3 regions of the Paraburkholderia sp. GAS348 genome follow, and region 1 is predicted to be linked to each of the others. Evidence: predicted binding sites of a transcription regulator. Region 1 holds the regulator's gene; each other region holds the start of a gene.

Region 1 (4,821 bases):
TGTGACTCACATGTCTAACTTCAACGTCTAACTGCGACGTCTTACTGCGTATCTCGTCCCGCCGTGTGCCGCGCTGTGTGGCCGTTACTGCGGCGAGTAAATCGAATCGAACACGCCGCCGTCGGCAAAGTGCGTCTTCTGCGCGTTCGCCCAGCCGCCGAACGAATCGTCCACCGTGTACAGCTTCAGCTTCGGAAACTTCGAGGTCAGCTCGGCCGGCACCTTGTTCGAACGCGGGCGGTAGAAGTTCTTCGCTGCGATTTCCTGACCTTGCTCGCTGTACAGGAAGTTCAGATACGCTTCGGCCAGCTTGCGCGTGCCGTGCTTGTCGACGACCTTGTCCACCACCGCAACCGGCGGCTCGGCCAGAATGCTCACCGACGGCACGACGATTTCAAACTTGTCCGGACCGAATTCCTTCAGCGACAGGAACGCTTCGTTTTCCCACGCGATCAGCACGTCGCCGATTCCGCGTTGCACGAAGCTGGTGGTCGCGCCGCGCGCGCCCGAATCCAGCACGCCGGCATTCTTATAGAGCTTGCCGACGAATTCCCTGGCCTTCTGATCGTTGCCGCCCGGCTGATGTTCGGCATAGGCCCATGCGGCCAGGTAGTTCCAGCGCGCGCCACCCGATGTCTTCGGATTCGGCGTGACGATCGACACACCCGGCTTGATCAGATCGTCCCAATCCTTGAGGTGCTTCGGGTTGCCCTTGCGCACCAGAAACACGATCGTCGACGTGTACGGCGAGGCGTTGTCCGGCAAACGCTTTTGCCAGCCTTTGTCGAGCAAACCCTTGTTGGCCAGCGCGTCGATGTCGTAGGCGAGAGCCAGCGTCACGACGTCCGCCTGCAAACCGTCCAGCACCGAACGCGCCTGCGCACCCGAGCCGCCGTGCGACTGCCTGAAGGTGACCGTCTCGCCCGTTTTGGCCTTCCATTCCTTGCCGAATGCCTGATTGACGTCCTGGTACAGCTCGCGTGTCGGGTCGTACGATACGTTCAGCAGCGTCGTCTCGGCTGCATGCCCCTGTGTCGTGACGCCGAGCGCGGCGATCGTGCCGGCTGCGCCCAATGCGAGCGCCGCGATGAGTTGTCTGGTCCTGCCTGCCAGCCCCGTGCCTTGATGGTTCATGCCAACTTTCTCCGCGTTGTGGTCCGCTGAAACAGCGTGGTGTTGTTTTGCGTCGCGGTCACGTGCACATGAGCGCCAACTCGAAGGGCAGTCTATCGAAGCGCTTTCATCATTAATAATAATGTTTCTTCATTTTTTAATACGCAAAAGTGGTAATGACGGCCAGATAAGGCGTTGCAGCACGAAAATGGGTATTAAGACATCCATTTCCGACGCTGGAACGCCACCCCGGGCCGCGAACTTAAAGTAAAGCTTGAATTGCGCGGAATACTGTATAAAAATACAGTCACCTGTTCATACATACAGTGGCGCCATGACCAAACTCACCGCACGACAGCAGCAGGTTTTCGATCTGATCCGCCGGGCCATCGAACGCACCGGCTTTCCGCCCACCCGCGCGGAGATCGCCGCCGAGCTGGGGTTCAGTTCGGCCAACTCGGCAGAAGAACATTTGCGGGCGCTGGCTCGCAAGGGCGTGATCGAACTCGCGGCCGGCGCATCGCGCGGCATTCGCCTGCTGGCGGGGCCGGAAGATTCGCCGTACCAGTTCACGCTGCCGCACGCCAGCATCATGCAACTGTCGCTGCCGCTGATCGGCCGCGTTGCAGCGGGTAGCCCGATCCTTGCGCAGGAACATATCTCGCAGCACTACGCGTGCGACCCGGCGCTGTTCTCGAGCAAGCCGGACTATCTGCTGAAGGTACGTGGGCTGTCCATGCGCGACGCGGGCATCTTCGACGGCGACCTGCTCGCGGTGCAGAAGAAAAGCGAAGCCAAAGACGGCCAGATCATCATCGCGCGCTTGGGCGACGACGTGACGGTCAAGCGCTTGAAGCGCCGGCCGAACGGTATCGAGCTGATCGCCGAGAACCCCGACTACGACAACATCTTCGTTGAAACCGGCAATGCGGAGTTCGCGCTCGAGGGTATCGCCGTCGGGCTGATCCGCCCGGGTGAGTTCTAACCCCCGCTCGTGCTCCACCCCAAAGCTGCCCTAACGTTGAATCGCCTGGAGAGACTCATGGAACGCCTTGCCCGCCTGCTGCCTTTTCGCCAGTTCGGTCGTTTGCGCCATCTGCGCAAACTGGTGCCCTGCTCACTGATCGAGGCGTCCTCGGCGAGTACTCCATCGCTGTTCGACACGCCGGCCGGCGTATCGGGCTTGCCCTCCTCGCTGCCGGCTTTTGCTCGCGTGTCGTTGAATTCGGGGCTGAATACGGCTGAACCTGCGCGTCGCGCGCCGGTGCGCGTCTATCACGGGCCGTCACGGCTGATCATGGTCGGCACGGTAGACGCCGTGTGCCGCATGATCGATCGTTGCATCGCCGACGAGGCCAATGTGCACGGCGCGGTGTTCGAATCATAAGCGGCACTGCGGCTGCACTGCCCGTGCACTGCATTCCACTGCGGCTGTGCGGCTGTGCGGCGAGCGGCCAGCGGCATGCGGCGTGCGAAGCGCGGCCTAAGGTCTTTCGGCCGCCCGCGGCCTCTCGGATATGGCATCGTCTGGGATCGTTTTCGCGTGGCCGCGGTCCACGTTAGATCACACCTGATGGAGAATCCCACCCGATGGCAGTTTCAACTCGCACGAGACGCAGCGGCATCCGGCCGCTGATTGTCGCTTTGATTGCAATTGTGGTGATTGCCTTGTTGGGGTTCGGTTACGCGTCGCCCTACATGGCGCTGAATAACCTTAAACGCGCGGCGGATGCGCGTGATGTGCAAACCGTCAATGAATACGTCGACTTTCCCGCATTGCGCGAGAGCCTGAAGCAGCAGGTCACCGGTTTGTTAACACGTCGGCTCGACGCGCATGGCAGCGGCAATCCGTTCGCCACGATTGGCGCAATGATCGGCGCGGCATTGATTGGTCCGCTGGTCGACGCTTATGCGACTCCCGACGGCGTTGCGGCATTGCTGAACGGCATGCCGCCGCGCGGCAACCCGGGCGAACGGCCGCCTGTTCCGCCGGTCTCAGCGGCGCCCGCACCGGAACCCGCGCCCCCTGTTGCCGGCAATACGGCCAACGGCACAGCTAATAACGAGAACAACGCGACGCCACCGCAACCACCGCAAACCACTGCGGGCTATCGCAGCCTGAACGAATTCGTCGTTACCTATCAGCATGGCGCCGGTGACGCGCGTTACTCGGCGATCTTGCGGCGCGAAGGCTTGTTCACATGGAAGCTGGCCGCGGTCAATCTGAACGAGTGATCGTCTGGCAGGCGCTATCGACTTGAGCGAATCATAGTTTGACCGACGCGGTCGCCCTGATCGAACGACCGCTCGGCCCACGTGGCCCTTTCAGCCCAGTGCGCGCCCCACCACCGCTGTGCGTCAAGCCGCCGCTTGCTGCTGCTCCTGCGCGGACGAGCACGCCACCAGAATGCTGCACGAGACCCGATCCAGCAGCGGGGTATTCCCCGCACCCATCCACCATCGTGCCAGACCGGTGCGGCAACGATGGCCGACCACCACGAGGTCGACATGCAATTCGTTCGCCAGGTTGGCGATCTCATCGATCGGATGGCCAAACGCAAAATGCCCTTGCGCGGTCACGCCGCGTTCGGTGAGCCAGTCCACCCCTTCCTGCAGGATGTCGCGGGCCGTTTTTTCGAAGCTGCCACAGGCCACATCGGTCAGCAGGCCCGCACTTTGCGCAATGGTCGAGCGCATGTCGACCACTGACAATAAGTGCGTTTCCGCCTTCAGATCCAACGCGAGGTCGGCGCCGCAACGTAACGCTTTGCGGCCTTCGCGCGAGCCGTCGTAGCACAACAGGATTTTTTGGTAGCTCGCCATGATTTTTCTCCCATTCCGCGAGAAGTGCGGTCTGAATGAATCATGGTGCGCCGCAATTCAGGTTGCAAGGGATGGAAAACGCTAAGTGCGCCCTAAACAGGTACGTGTTGGATTCGATCCGCAGGCGCGCCATTTGGCGACATTGTGCTCGGCGAGGTGATGTGGGCGGCCAGCAAGTCGATGAATAGGGGCTGGGGCTCAAGGAAAGCCCAACGCCGTCAGGCCAAAAACCGAAACACACAAACCACTCCGCCCAACATTATTCCGCAAGGAAAGCCCAAGCTGATGCCGCGCGGCGATCCGCGCCACAATCGCCAGCCCAAGCCCGCTGCCCTCGCCCTGGGCTTCCTCCCCGCGATAAAACCGATCGAAAACCCGCTCGATTTCAGCCTCCGGTATCCCGGACCCGCTATCCACCACGTCAAACCCCACCCGCTCGCCAGAGCGCTTCAGAATCAGATCTACACGCCCGCCCCGCGGCGTATGCCGGATCGCGTTGTTGATCAGATTCCCCAGCAACACACTCATCCCATGCGGCTCAGCCAGTACCGTATAAGCATCGTAGTCCGCACGGGCGTCTTCACACTCGAGCCCGAGATCGATCTCCTTGGTCTCCGCGAGCAGCGAAAAATCCCCCACCGCCTGCTCGCCGATGCGGCGCAAACTCACCGACACCATCGACGTCACCGGATGTGCATCCTCACGCGCCAACGTCAACAATTGCTGCACCAGGTGAATGATCCGGTTGACCCGCCCCTCGACGCGCTCCAGCGTTTGCCCTTCGCCCTTTAACGAGCCGTCGCGGGAAGCCGCCTGCAGTTGCAGCTTCAGCGCGGCAAGCGGCGAGCGCAGCTCATGCGCGGCATCGGCGATAAACGTGCGCTG
Region 2 (4,821 bases), on a different contig from region 1:
TTTGTCGAGCGTCTCGGCGACCTGCACCAGCACGGGTTGAGCGCCGCGCGTCTGCGGAAACTCGACGGTCGTATAGGCGACGCGGATATCGTTGCCGCGCAGCACGTCGTCGCGGAATTCGACGAGGCCGGGCGGCGGCCGGTCTTCCTCGTGCGGCAGCGGCATGTCGCGCTCGCCGCCCACCAGTTCGCCGCGCGTGCCGAGCACCTGATAGAACACGCTGTCGACGTTGTCGGCGCGCAGAAAGTCGCGGGTGGAGTCGGGTAGCGACAGCTCCGCCACGCCGTTGATCGGGTGGATCTGGCGGGCGAGCACGTAGGCGTCGGTTTCGAGCGCACGGTCGAACGGGCCGTTGGCGATCGACTTGGCGACCAGGTAGGTGACCGCAAGGCTCATCGGCCAAAGCAGCAGCAGCGGCGCCAGCATCCAGTCGAGAATCTCGCCGAACAGCGAGCGCGGGCGTGCTTCGGCGGCGGCTTCGGTCTCGTCGGGCGGGGCGAACGGATTGGCGTAGCGCTCGTCGCGCGCCTCGTCGAGGTCCGCCGCGTGCGCCGTAGCGCGGTCTGCGCGTGCGGACATGGGCGTCCTCTATTTGTAGTGATGGCTCGCCGGCATCGCGGCCGACGAGGGCGATGCCGGCGGTTCTGGCTCGGCCGGAGCATGCGGCGCGGGCGCGTTGGCGCTCACGTTCGTGTTCGAGGGTAGGGCGGCTTTCTCGAGGCAGTACCCGAGGCCCCGCACGGTGATGATGCGCACGCCGCTCGGCTCGATCTTCTTGCGCAGCCGGTGCACGTAGACTTCGATCGCGTTATTGCTGACTTCCTCGCCCCATTCGCACAGATGGTCGACGAGCTGTTCCTTCGATACCAGCCGCCCGATCCGTTGCAGCAGCACTTCGAGCAGACCGAGTTCGCGCGCCGACAGGTCGATCACCTGCTCGTTGACATAGGCGATCCGGCCGACCTGATCGAACGACAGCGAACCGTGCCGCACCACCGTCGGGCCACCGCCCGCGCCGCGCCGGGTCAGCGCGCGCACGCGCGCCTCGAGCTCGTTCAGTGCGAAGGGTTTGGCCATGTAGTCGTCGGCGCCCAGGTCGAGGCCTTTGACGCGTTCGTCGACGCTGTCCGCGGCGGTGAGGATCAGCACCGGCACGTTCGAATTGCGGGCGCGCAGGCGGCGCAGCACCTCGAGCCCGGACATGCGCGGCAGGCCCAGATCGAGGATCAGCAAGTCGAAAGTTTGCATCGACAGGGCGGTGTCGGCCTCGACGCCGTTCTTCACGTGATCGACGGCATAGGCCGATTGGCGGAGTGATCGAACCAGACCGTCCGCGAGTATGCTGTCGTCTTCGGCAATCAGAATTCGCATGGTGCGCCAACCTGGCGTTGCCGGCGCCGTGGGGTGTCCCCGGCGCACAGCGGTCTCCGAAAATTATTGTGGGTAGTTGGGCAGCGCGACGGTAAAAATGCGCGTTCGCATGAGAATCGCGCTTGCCAAAACTACTGTTTTTTTATACAGTGTCTGGGTTTCGTGTGCTGTCCTTCAAGAATCTTGAAAAGGCGGGCCGCACATCTGCCTCAGACGCCGTTCATCATAGCAAAGGACGATTCATGGAAGAAAGCAAGAAAGGCTCGGCTGGACTGACTGCTGAAAAGAGCAAGGCACTCGCTGCCGCGCTTGCGCAGATCGAAAAGCAGTTCGGCAAAGGGTCGGTCATGCGGCTCGGCGCAGGTGAGGTAGTCGAAGACATCCAGGTGGTCTCAACCGGATCGCTCGGCCTCGACATCGCGCTGGGCGTCGGCGGTTTGCCGCGTGGCCGTGTGGTCGAAATTTATGGCCCGGAATCGTCCGGTAAAACCACGCTGACGCTGCAAGTCATCGCCGAAATGCAGAAGATCGGCGGCACGGCAGCGTTTATCGACGCGGAACACGCGCTGGATATCCAGTACGCGGGCAAGCTCGGCGTGAATGTGAACGACCTGCTGGTTTCGCAGCCGGACACCGGCGAACAGGCGCTCGAAATCGCCGACGCACTGGTGCGCTCGGGCTCGATCGACATGATCGTGATCGACTCGGTCGCGGCACTCGTGCCGAAGGCTGAAATCGAAGGCGAAATGGGCGACTCGCTGCCGGGTCTGCAAGCGCGTCTGATGTCGCAAGCGCTGCGCAAGCTCACCGGCACGATCAAGCGCACGAACTGCCTCGTGATCTTCATCAACCAGATCCGTATGAAGATCGGCGTGATGTTCGGCAACCCGGAAACCACCACGGGTGGTAACGCGCTGAAGTTCTACGCGTCGGTGCGTCTGGACATTCGCCGGATCGGTTCGATCAAGAAGAACGACGAAGTGATCGGCAACGAAACGCGCGTGAAGGTCGTGAAGAACAAGGTGTCGCCACCGTTCCGGGAAGCGATTTTCGACATCCTGTACGGCGAAGGCATTTCGCGTCAGGGTGAAGTCATCGACCTCGGCGTGCAAGCGAAGATCGTCGACAAGGCCGGCGCCTGGTATAGCTACAACGGCGAACGGATCGGTCAGGGTAAGGACAACGCGCGTGAATTCCTGCGCGAAAATCCGGACATCGCCCGTGAGATCGAAAACCGCATTCGTGAATCGCTGGGCGTGAATGCCATGGCAGAAGCGGCGACGGGCGTAAGCGCCGAAGTCGCGGGCGAAGAAGAGTAACCAGCACGTGATACGCAAGGGCCGGCCGCTGTCCAGCGCTGCCAACGCAGGACGCAACGCGGACGGCCCGCGTGACGACGACACCGATCCCTTCGAGTCGTTCGATGCGCATGATCGCGCCGAAGGTCGTCAGCCGCAGTCTGATTCTTCTGCAGAAGCTGCAGCGGATCCGTCCGAAACCACCTACACCCGCTCGCGCCGCACACCTGGCGAGGCGAAGCCGGGGCAGGACGATGCAAAAAAATCCCAACGCCCAGCCCGTTCGCTCAAAGGACGTGCGCTCGGCTATTTGTCCCGGCGTGAATACAGCCGCTCCGAACTGGCGCGCAAGCTGAAGCCGTTCGTCGAAGAAACCGATTCGCTCGACACCTTGCTCGATTCGCTGGAGGCCGAAAACTGGCTGTCCGATTCGCGTTTTGCTGAAAGCCTGGTCCATCGGCGCTCGTCGCGGTTGGGTGCGAGCCGGATTGTCGGCGAATTGAAGCAGCACGCGGTGGACCAAACGCTGGTCGAAGAAGCCAGTGCGCAACTGCGCGAAACCGAACTCGCGCGAGCCCAAGCCGTCTGGCGGAAGAAATTCAGCCAACTGCCCGAAACGCCCGCCGAGCGGGCCAGGCAGGCGCGCTTTCTGGCATCGCGCGGTTTCTCGGGCGCCACGATCGGCAAAATTCTCAAAGGGTTCGACGAGGAATGAAGCGGCGAGTCGCTGCGAGGCCGCGGCAGAACCCCGCCGCCAGCCGCACTTTGAGATAAGGCCGTCCGCGCTGAACCGCCCGCCGGGCGGCCCTGCGCATTCCCACCTGTCTCAAATACCCAGTATGCTAAAATTCGGGGGTTTTCCAATCCGGCCTTCCCTTTCCGCATGCCGCTCTCCCCGCCAGTGTCCCGTCAGTTGCGCCACCGTCGCGCAATCAGAGCGGAAGCCTATGAGCGAGCCGATGGCCTGTGGGATGTGGAAGCGTGCTTGACCGACGAAAAACCGCGCGATGTGGTGCTTGCGTCGGGCGTCCGGCCCAATGGTCAGCCGATCCATGAACTCTGGCTTCGCATCACCATCGATCGCAAGCTCAACGTCGTCGACGCCGAAGCGTCGTCCGACTGGGTGCCCTATCCAGGGTTGTGCCAAGCCAGCAATCCCGCCTACCGTGCCCTCATCGGGCTCAATCTGTTCCGCAACTTCCGTCGCGATGCTGCCCGTTTGCTGGCCGGCACGGCTGGCTGCACGCATCTCACGGAGTTGTGCGCGCTTTTGCCGACCGCCGCAATCCAGGCGTTCGCCGGCGACGTATGGAACACCAATGAAGACACGCCGGGCGCGACGGCAAAGTCAGGGACCGAGCAGGCCACAAGTGCAGACAGCACAGACGAGCATTCCAACAACAAACCGCCATTCCAGTTGGGACGCTGCCACGCGCTGCGTTTCGACGGCGAGGCGGTGCAACAGTTTTATCCGCGCTGGTATGGCCGCGCTCCGTATACAGCGGATCGCGCGCCATCGTCAGGCGACGGGGCAGCCCGCCAGACAGGTGAGGGCGGCAACGCGTCCGGCATGAACGACGGCAGCGGAAACGATGTTCAATCCAACTCTCAGACTGAAGGGAATCACGCATGAAGATTCACGAGTACCAGGGTAAGGAAATCCTGCGGAAATTCGGCGTCGCGGTACCGCGCGGCAAGCCGGTCTTCTCGGTGGATGATGCGGTCAAGGCCGCGGAAGAGCTTGGCGGCCCGGTATGGGTCGTGAAGGCTCAGATCCACGCGGGTGGCCGTGGCAAGGGCGGCGGCGTGAAGGTCGCCAAGTCGCTGGATCAGGTTCGCGAGTATTCGCAACAGATCCTCGGCATGCAGCTCGTCACGCACCAGACCGGTCCGGAAGGCCAGAAGGTGAATCGTCTGCTGATCGAAGAAGGCGCTGACATCAAGAAGGAACTGTATGTCGGCCTGGTGATCGATCGCGTTTCGCAGAAGATCGTCGTGATGGCATCGAGCGAAGGCGGCATGGACGTCGAAGAAGTCGCGGAAAAGACGCCTGAGCTGATCCACAAGATCGCCGTCGATCCGTCGACCGGTCTGAAAGACGCCGAAGCCGACGAGCTCGCCACGAAGATCGGCGTGCCCGCCGCTTCGCTGC
Region 3 (4,821 bases), on a different contig from region 1:
GTGTGCGCGCACGACGCCTGCCAGCGAGCATTCATCGGTGATCGCGAGCGCGCTATAGCCGCGCGACATCGCCTGCTCGACCAGTTCATGCGGATGCGACGCGCCACGCAGAAACGAGAAATTAGTCAGGCAATGCAGTTCTGCATACGGCGGCAGTTGCGCCACAAGCGCCTGCTCGAACAAGAATGAGGACCGGGGATTTGCCATGATGCTCAGCCGAACAAACCCTGCAAATACCACTCGCCGCCAAGACGCTCTCGATACACCCAGAACATATGGCCACGATCGTCTGCCGCAACGTAGTAATCCCGCTCGACGCAATTACCGTCCCACCACCCTGCTTCAATCCGTTCGGTACGCGTGAGCATTTTCAGCGGCCGACGATAGATCGGCCGCTGGTCGCGCACCATCAGGCGCAGCGGCTTGTCGAGCATCCAGACGGGGCGAGGCTGCGATGGCAATGCACTGTCGGGCAAATCGAGCGAGGCTTGGGCATTGACCGGTTGTGTGACGAATAGGCGCCGGCTTGTAGAGCCAGACTGTCGGGATAGGTGCACTGGGGGTGCGGTGCGTTCTGCCTGTTCTGCCTGTTCTGCCTGTTCTGCCTGTGTCGCCTGTGTCGCTGCATCTCCGTCTGCGCGCGCAATCTCCAATGCAGCGTGCTGCAACTCATCGGTCAGCCAGGTTTTATCCGCTTTGATTTTTGTCGTGGCTTTCGCAGACGAACGCTTCTTGCGCGAAAACGCTTGCGCCTGGTAGGCCTCGACGCGCATTGCCCGCTCAGGCCGATGATCGTTCTGCACCGACATCTTCAGCACGTTCTCCGGCCCCAATCGCGCGCTCAGGCGTTCGAGCAGACGTGCAATCGAATCGCCGTCTGATTCGGGCATTGGAAACAAGGTGTCCGACCGCCCTGCATACTCGCCGATCTGATCCGCGACCAGTTTCAACTCGATCACGGGCGCCACTAGAACCGTCTGATTCAGCTTCTCACGCAACAGCCAGATCAGATGCTCAGCATCGCGCGACGGTATCGCCCACGCGACCTTCAGACTCGACGTCTTCGGCGCATGACGGGATGCCAATTCATGTTCGAGCAACAACGTATAACCACTGAGCGCTGCATGATGCGCGCTCAACCATCCGGCCAGTTGCACAATCAGCCGGCGCGCGGCGAACAGTAGTGCATCTGCGCTATCGACCCGCGACGGCAACTCCAACTGCGCATGAAACGATGCCGGCGCACGAAACGATTCCCGCGGATCCGGGCGCGTGCCATATGCTTGTGCCAGCAGATCCAGAATGCCACTGCCGAAACGCCGCACGACACCCGACCTTGGCAACTGACGCAAATCGGCCAGCGTCGTGCAACCGAGATGCGTAAGCGCATCGCGATGCACCTGCGCAACCGGCAACAACGATACAGATACGCGATCGAGGACCCGCGCAAGCGACGTTTCCTTCATCACATGCCAACGATGCCCCTGACGATCGGCGCGTGCCCGCGCCAACAGCCACGCGCCCCATGCTGTCGGTGCGCACGCGATGCGCGCCGTATAGCCGAATTCGGCCACAGTCGCGGATACCCGTGATAACAACGCGCGCAAGCCGCCAAACAACCGCAAACCGGAGCCGACTTCCAGCAACAAGGTATACGCGTGCGCGAGCGACACCTTCGGTGTGTACGTCAGCAAAGCAAGCGCCATCGCTTCGAAAGCCTGGGTTTCTCGAGCTGTGTCTGCAGCAAGCATCTTTAGACCAGGAGCCAAAGCCAATGCGTACGAGCGCGAATGACCCGCATGCACCCCAGCACGCAATGCGTCGAAATCCGGCATCAGGATGTGCGCGTGATCAGCCAGCGCATAGCAACGCACCTCGCCGACATCTTCGGTGCCTGAAGGTTGACTTGCCTCGTCGCCGGGCTCACACCGATTCGGCTTCGCGAGCGAACCATCCAGGAGCGGCTCGAGAGGCTTCACCGCTTCCAGCGACAAGAGTGGCAATGTGACTGCGATCCACAACATGTTTGATCTCTCGTCCTTGATTGCTGCCGACTCCGCTTTCCGGCAACACGACGCTTTGTAACGGCAAAATGAGACGTAGAGGCTCCGCTAGTGGCGGACCGCGGCGCTTGAAGATGTCGATCGAGATACCAATCTCCTGTAACCATTGACGACGGTTGATCGTCTGCGCATTAGCCGGCAAGAGCGGCTCGCAGATCATTCGCAACGGTGCCGGCGAAGATTGCGTGGCTGCCTCGACAGGCCGGATCAAAAATGCCAGCGAGGCCGACTCCTGAGCCGCCACCTGCAGACGCCGAACCTTATCGGCGCGCGCATTCGGCAGCCATACCAGTACGGCACCCATACCATTCTGCTTCAATGCCTGAGCAGCGGCCCATAGGGCCTGGTCTTCACTCGAACGCACCCATAAGACGCGCTCGACATCGATACCCCAAGCCCTCAGTGCCGAAGCACAGGGCTGGTAAGGAGGCGCCACGAGCATGACGTGCCGTTCGGCTTGTGCCGTAAGCTGCCGAAGCGCGCGGGCCAGCAGACGCAGTTCGCCGACTCCTCCGTGTTCAATCAATAACTCCGTCAGGCTGCCGGCCGACCAGCCCTGTCCGGGCAGCAGTTGATCCAGCGCGGCATAGCCGCTGGAAATCACCCGCGAGTCCGCCTCGGCAAGCTCATTGCCTTGCCACACTTGACGCCGCAATCGCGACGACAGCGCTGTCGTCGTCAGATGAATCGCTGCTGCCATAGACACGCTCGTTTAATAGGGAATGCTCCGCCCTGCCCGGCATCGAGCAAGCATGGGGCGACGAGTTTTCACTGTATATTTATACAGTATTCCGCGACGGATGTTAAGACAAGGCGGAGCGACGTAAGCGCGCGCAGGAAGGAAATGAAGAGGAGTTGTGAAGCTGTTCGGCTGCAGTTCTTTCCGCCGTAAGCATTCGACCTGCACCGTCGCGGATTTTGTTGACGCGCGAGAGGATCTGCTGCTATCGAACGGGATCGATGTGTGAGGCGGCGGGCAGCAAAGGAGCGACGTTCCAGGGTAACAGTTCGTCGATGCGGTTCGCTGGGTGATCGGCGATGCGCTCGATGACGTAATGCAGGTAGGCTTCGGGATCAACGCCGTTCATGCGGGCAGATCCGATCAGGCTGTACATCGCGGCTGCACGTTCTCCGCCTGAGTCCGCACCGGCAAATAAAAAATTCCGTCTTCCGATAGCCACCCCGCGCAATGCGCGCTCGGCAATCAGATTGTCAATCTCGGCCTGACCATCACTGCAGTAATAGACCAGCGCAGGCCAGCGATTCAACGAATACTGGATCGCTTTGGTGGTGTCCGATTTCGCGGAGAGTGTGAGAAGCGTCGTCTCGAACCACCGCTTCATGTCTTCAAGCAGCGGCACAGCCTTCTCCTGGCGAACGCGCCGTCGTTCTTCAGGCGGCTTGCCACGAATGTGCTCTTCGATGCGATAGAGGGCGCCGATGCGCTCGAGTGCCTCGCTGGTGATCGGCGATGCCCGAAGAGCGTGCAGATCGTGTAGCTTTCGACGCGCATGCGCCATGCACGCGGCTTCGTGAATCTGACCGCCCAGATACAGATCCGCATAACCGGCGAACGCGTCTGCCTGCAGTACGCCCGTGAAGTTGGCAAGGTGACGCTGTGGGTGTTCGCCGCGACGATCCGGTGTATAGGCAAACCAGACCGCCGGCGCTTCGTCCGAACCGCTGGGCCGGTCATCGCGCACATACACCCAGAGCCGGCCAGTCTTCGTCCTGCCATTACCCGGCGCAAGCACCGGCAGCGGTGTGTCGTCGGCGTGAACCTTGCTGCCGCCAAGCGCGTGGCAGCGCACCGCGTCGACCAGCGGGTTGAGTAGCCAGGTCAGACTGCCCAGCCAGTGGCCCATGGTACCCGGTTCGATCTCGACGCCGTCGCGCGCGTACATGACGGACTGGCGATAGAACGGGATGTGGTACGCGAACTTCGATGTCGTGATGTGGGCGAGCAAAGCCGGACCCGGCAGGCCACGGTCGATCGGCCGGCTGGGCGCTGCGGCCTGCACGATACAGTCGCAGCACGAACAGGCGAATTTGGGACGGCGGTGACGGATGACGCGGAAGTGCGCGCGCACGTATTCAAGCTGTTCGGAAACGTCTTCGCCCAACGGTTTGAGCGCGCCACCGCATCCCGGGCAGTGTTCCTCGAGGGGCCGATGCACACGCTCTTCGCGTTCGAGATGATCGGGCAGTGGTTTGCGACAAGCACTCTCGCGGCGTTGCTGCGCCTTCTTTGAGTCAGCCTGGACGGCCGCACCTTCGTCGGCCTGCAGGTCCTCAAGCCGCAGTTCAAGCTGCTCTATCTGACGCTCCACCTTCTCAGACTTGCGACCGAACTGCATGCGGCGCAGCTTCGCAATCGTCAGCTTCAGATGTTCGATCTCGATTACGCGGGAACTGAGCTGGTCCTGCAATTCGACGACCCGCTGCGCGTTTGCGTGAGCCGACGCCGCATGCGCGCGAACCAGCGCCTTCAGCGCATCAATGTCGTCGGGCAGGTCGGTATCGGTCAGATCCATTGCGACAGTTTACGACCATCTGCCGCACACGGATCATCGGGTAACAGACGTTTACAAAGCACTGCGCGGGCGTGCCGCTTCGACTGGTTGTCGCCAGTCAAACCCTTCGAGCAGGAGTGAGAGTTGAGCGGTGGTCAACGCCACGACGCCGGCGTCGGCGCGGAGCCATGCAAAACGCCCTTTCTCAAGACGCTTCGCAAATAAACATAGGCCACCATCGCTCC

The links. Region 1 encodes LexA, which represses DNA repair genes until DNA is damaged. Its sites were predicted from a motif close to ACTGTATNNNNATACAGT; they were not measured.
Region 2: the regulator LexA is predicted to act here: its motif matches at 1,505-1,522, upstream of recA (recombinase RecA).
Region 3: the regulator LexA is predicted to act here: its motif matches at 2,834-2,851, upstream of imuA (translesion DNA synthesis-associated protein ImuA).

Annotation. Positions count from the first base shown of each region.
Region 1 is NZ_JBNPVT010000002.1:14,732-19,552, reverse strand. It holds gene P3T22_RS02985 (sulfate ABC transporter substrate-binding protein) at 85-1,134, opposite strand; gene lexA (transcriptional repressor LexA) at 1,448-2,098, shown strand; gene P3T22_RS02975 (hypothetical protein) at 2,156-2,500, shown strand; gene P3T22_RS02970 (DUF2939 domain-containing protein) at 2,704-3,348, shown strand; gene P3T22_RS02965 (universal stress protein) at 3,472-3,936, opposite strand; gene P3T22_RS02960 (ATP-binding protein) at 4,135-4,821, opposite strand, start outside.
Region 2 is NZ_JBNPVT010000007.1:89,418-94,238, reverse strand. It holds gene P3T22_RS14580 (sensor histidine kinase) at 1-579, opposite strand, end outside; gene P3T22_RS14575 (response regulator transcription factor) at 589-1,371, opposite strand; gene recA (recombinase RecA) at 1,614-2,690, shown strand; gene recX (recombination regulator RecX) at 2,698-3,384, shown strand; gene P3T22_RS14560 (DUF2889 domain-containing protein) at 3,553-4,302, shown strand; gene sucC (ADP-forming succinate--CoA ligase subunit beta) at 4,299-4,821, shown strand, end outside.
Region 3 is NZ_JBNPVT010000030.1:6,804-11,624, reverse strand. It holds gene P3T22_RS29925 (error-prone DNA polymerase) at 1-207, opposite strand, end outside; gene P3T22_RS29920 (Y-family DNA polymerase) at 213-2,024, opposite strand; gene imuA (translesion DNA synthesis-associated protein ImuA) at 1,924-2,763, opposite strand; gene tnpC (IS66 family transposase) at 3,008-4,597, opposite strand; gene tnpB (IS66 family insertion sequence element accessory protein TnpB) at 4,649-4,821, opposite strand, start outside.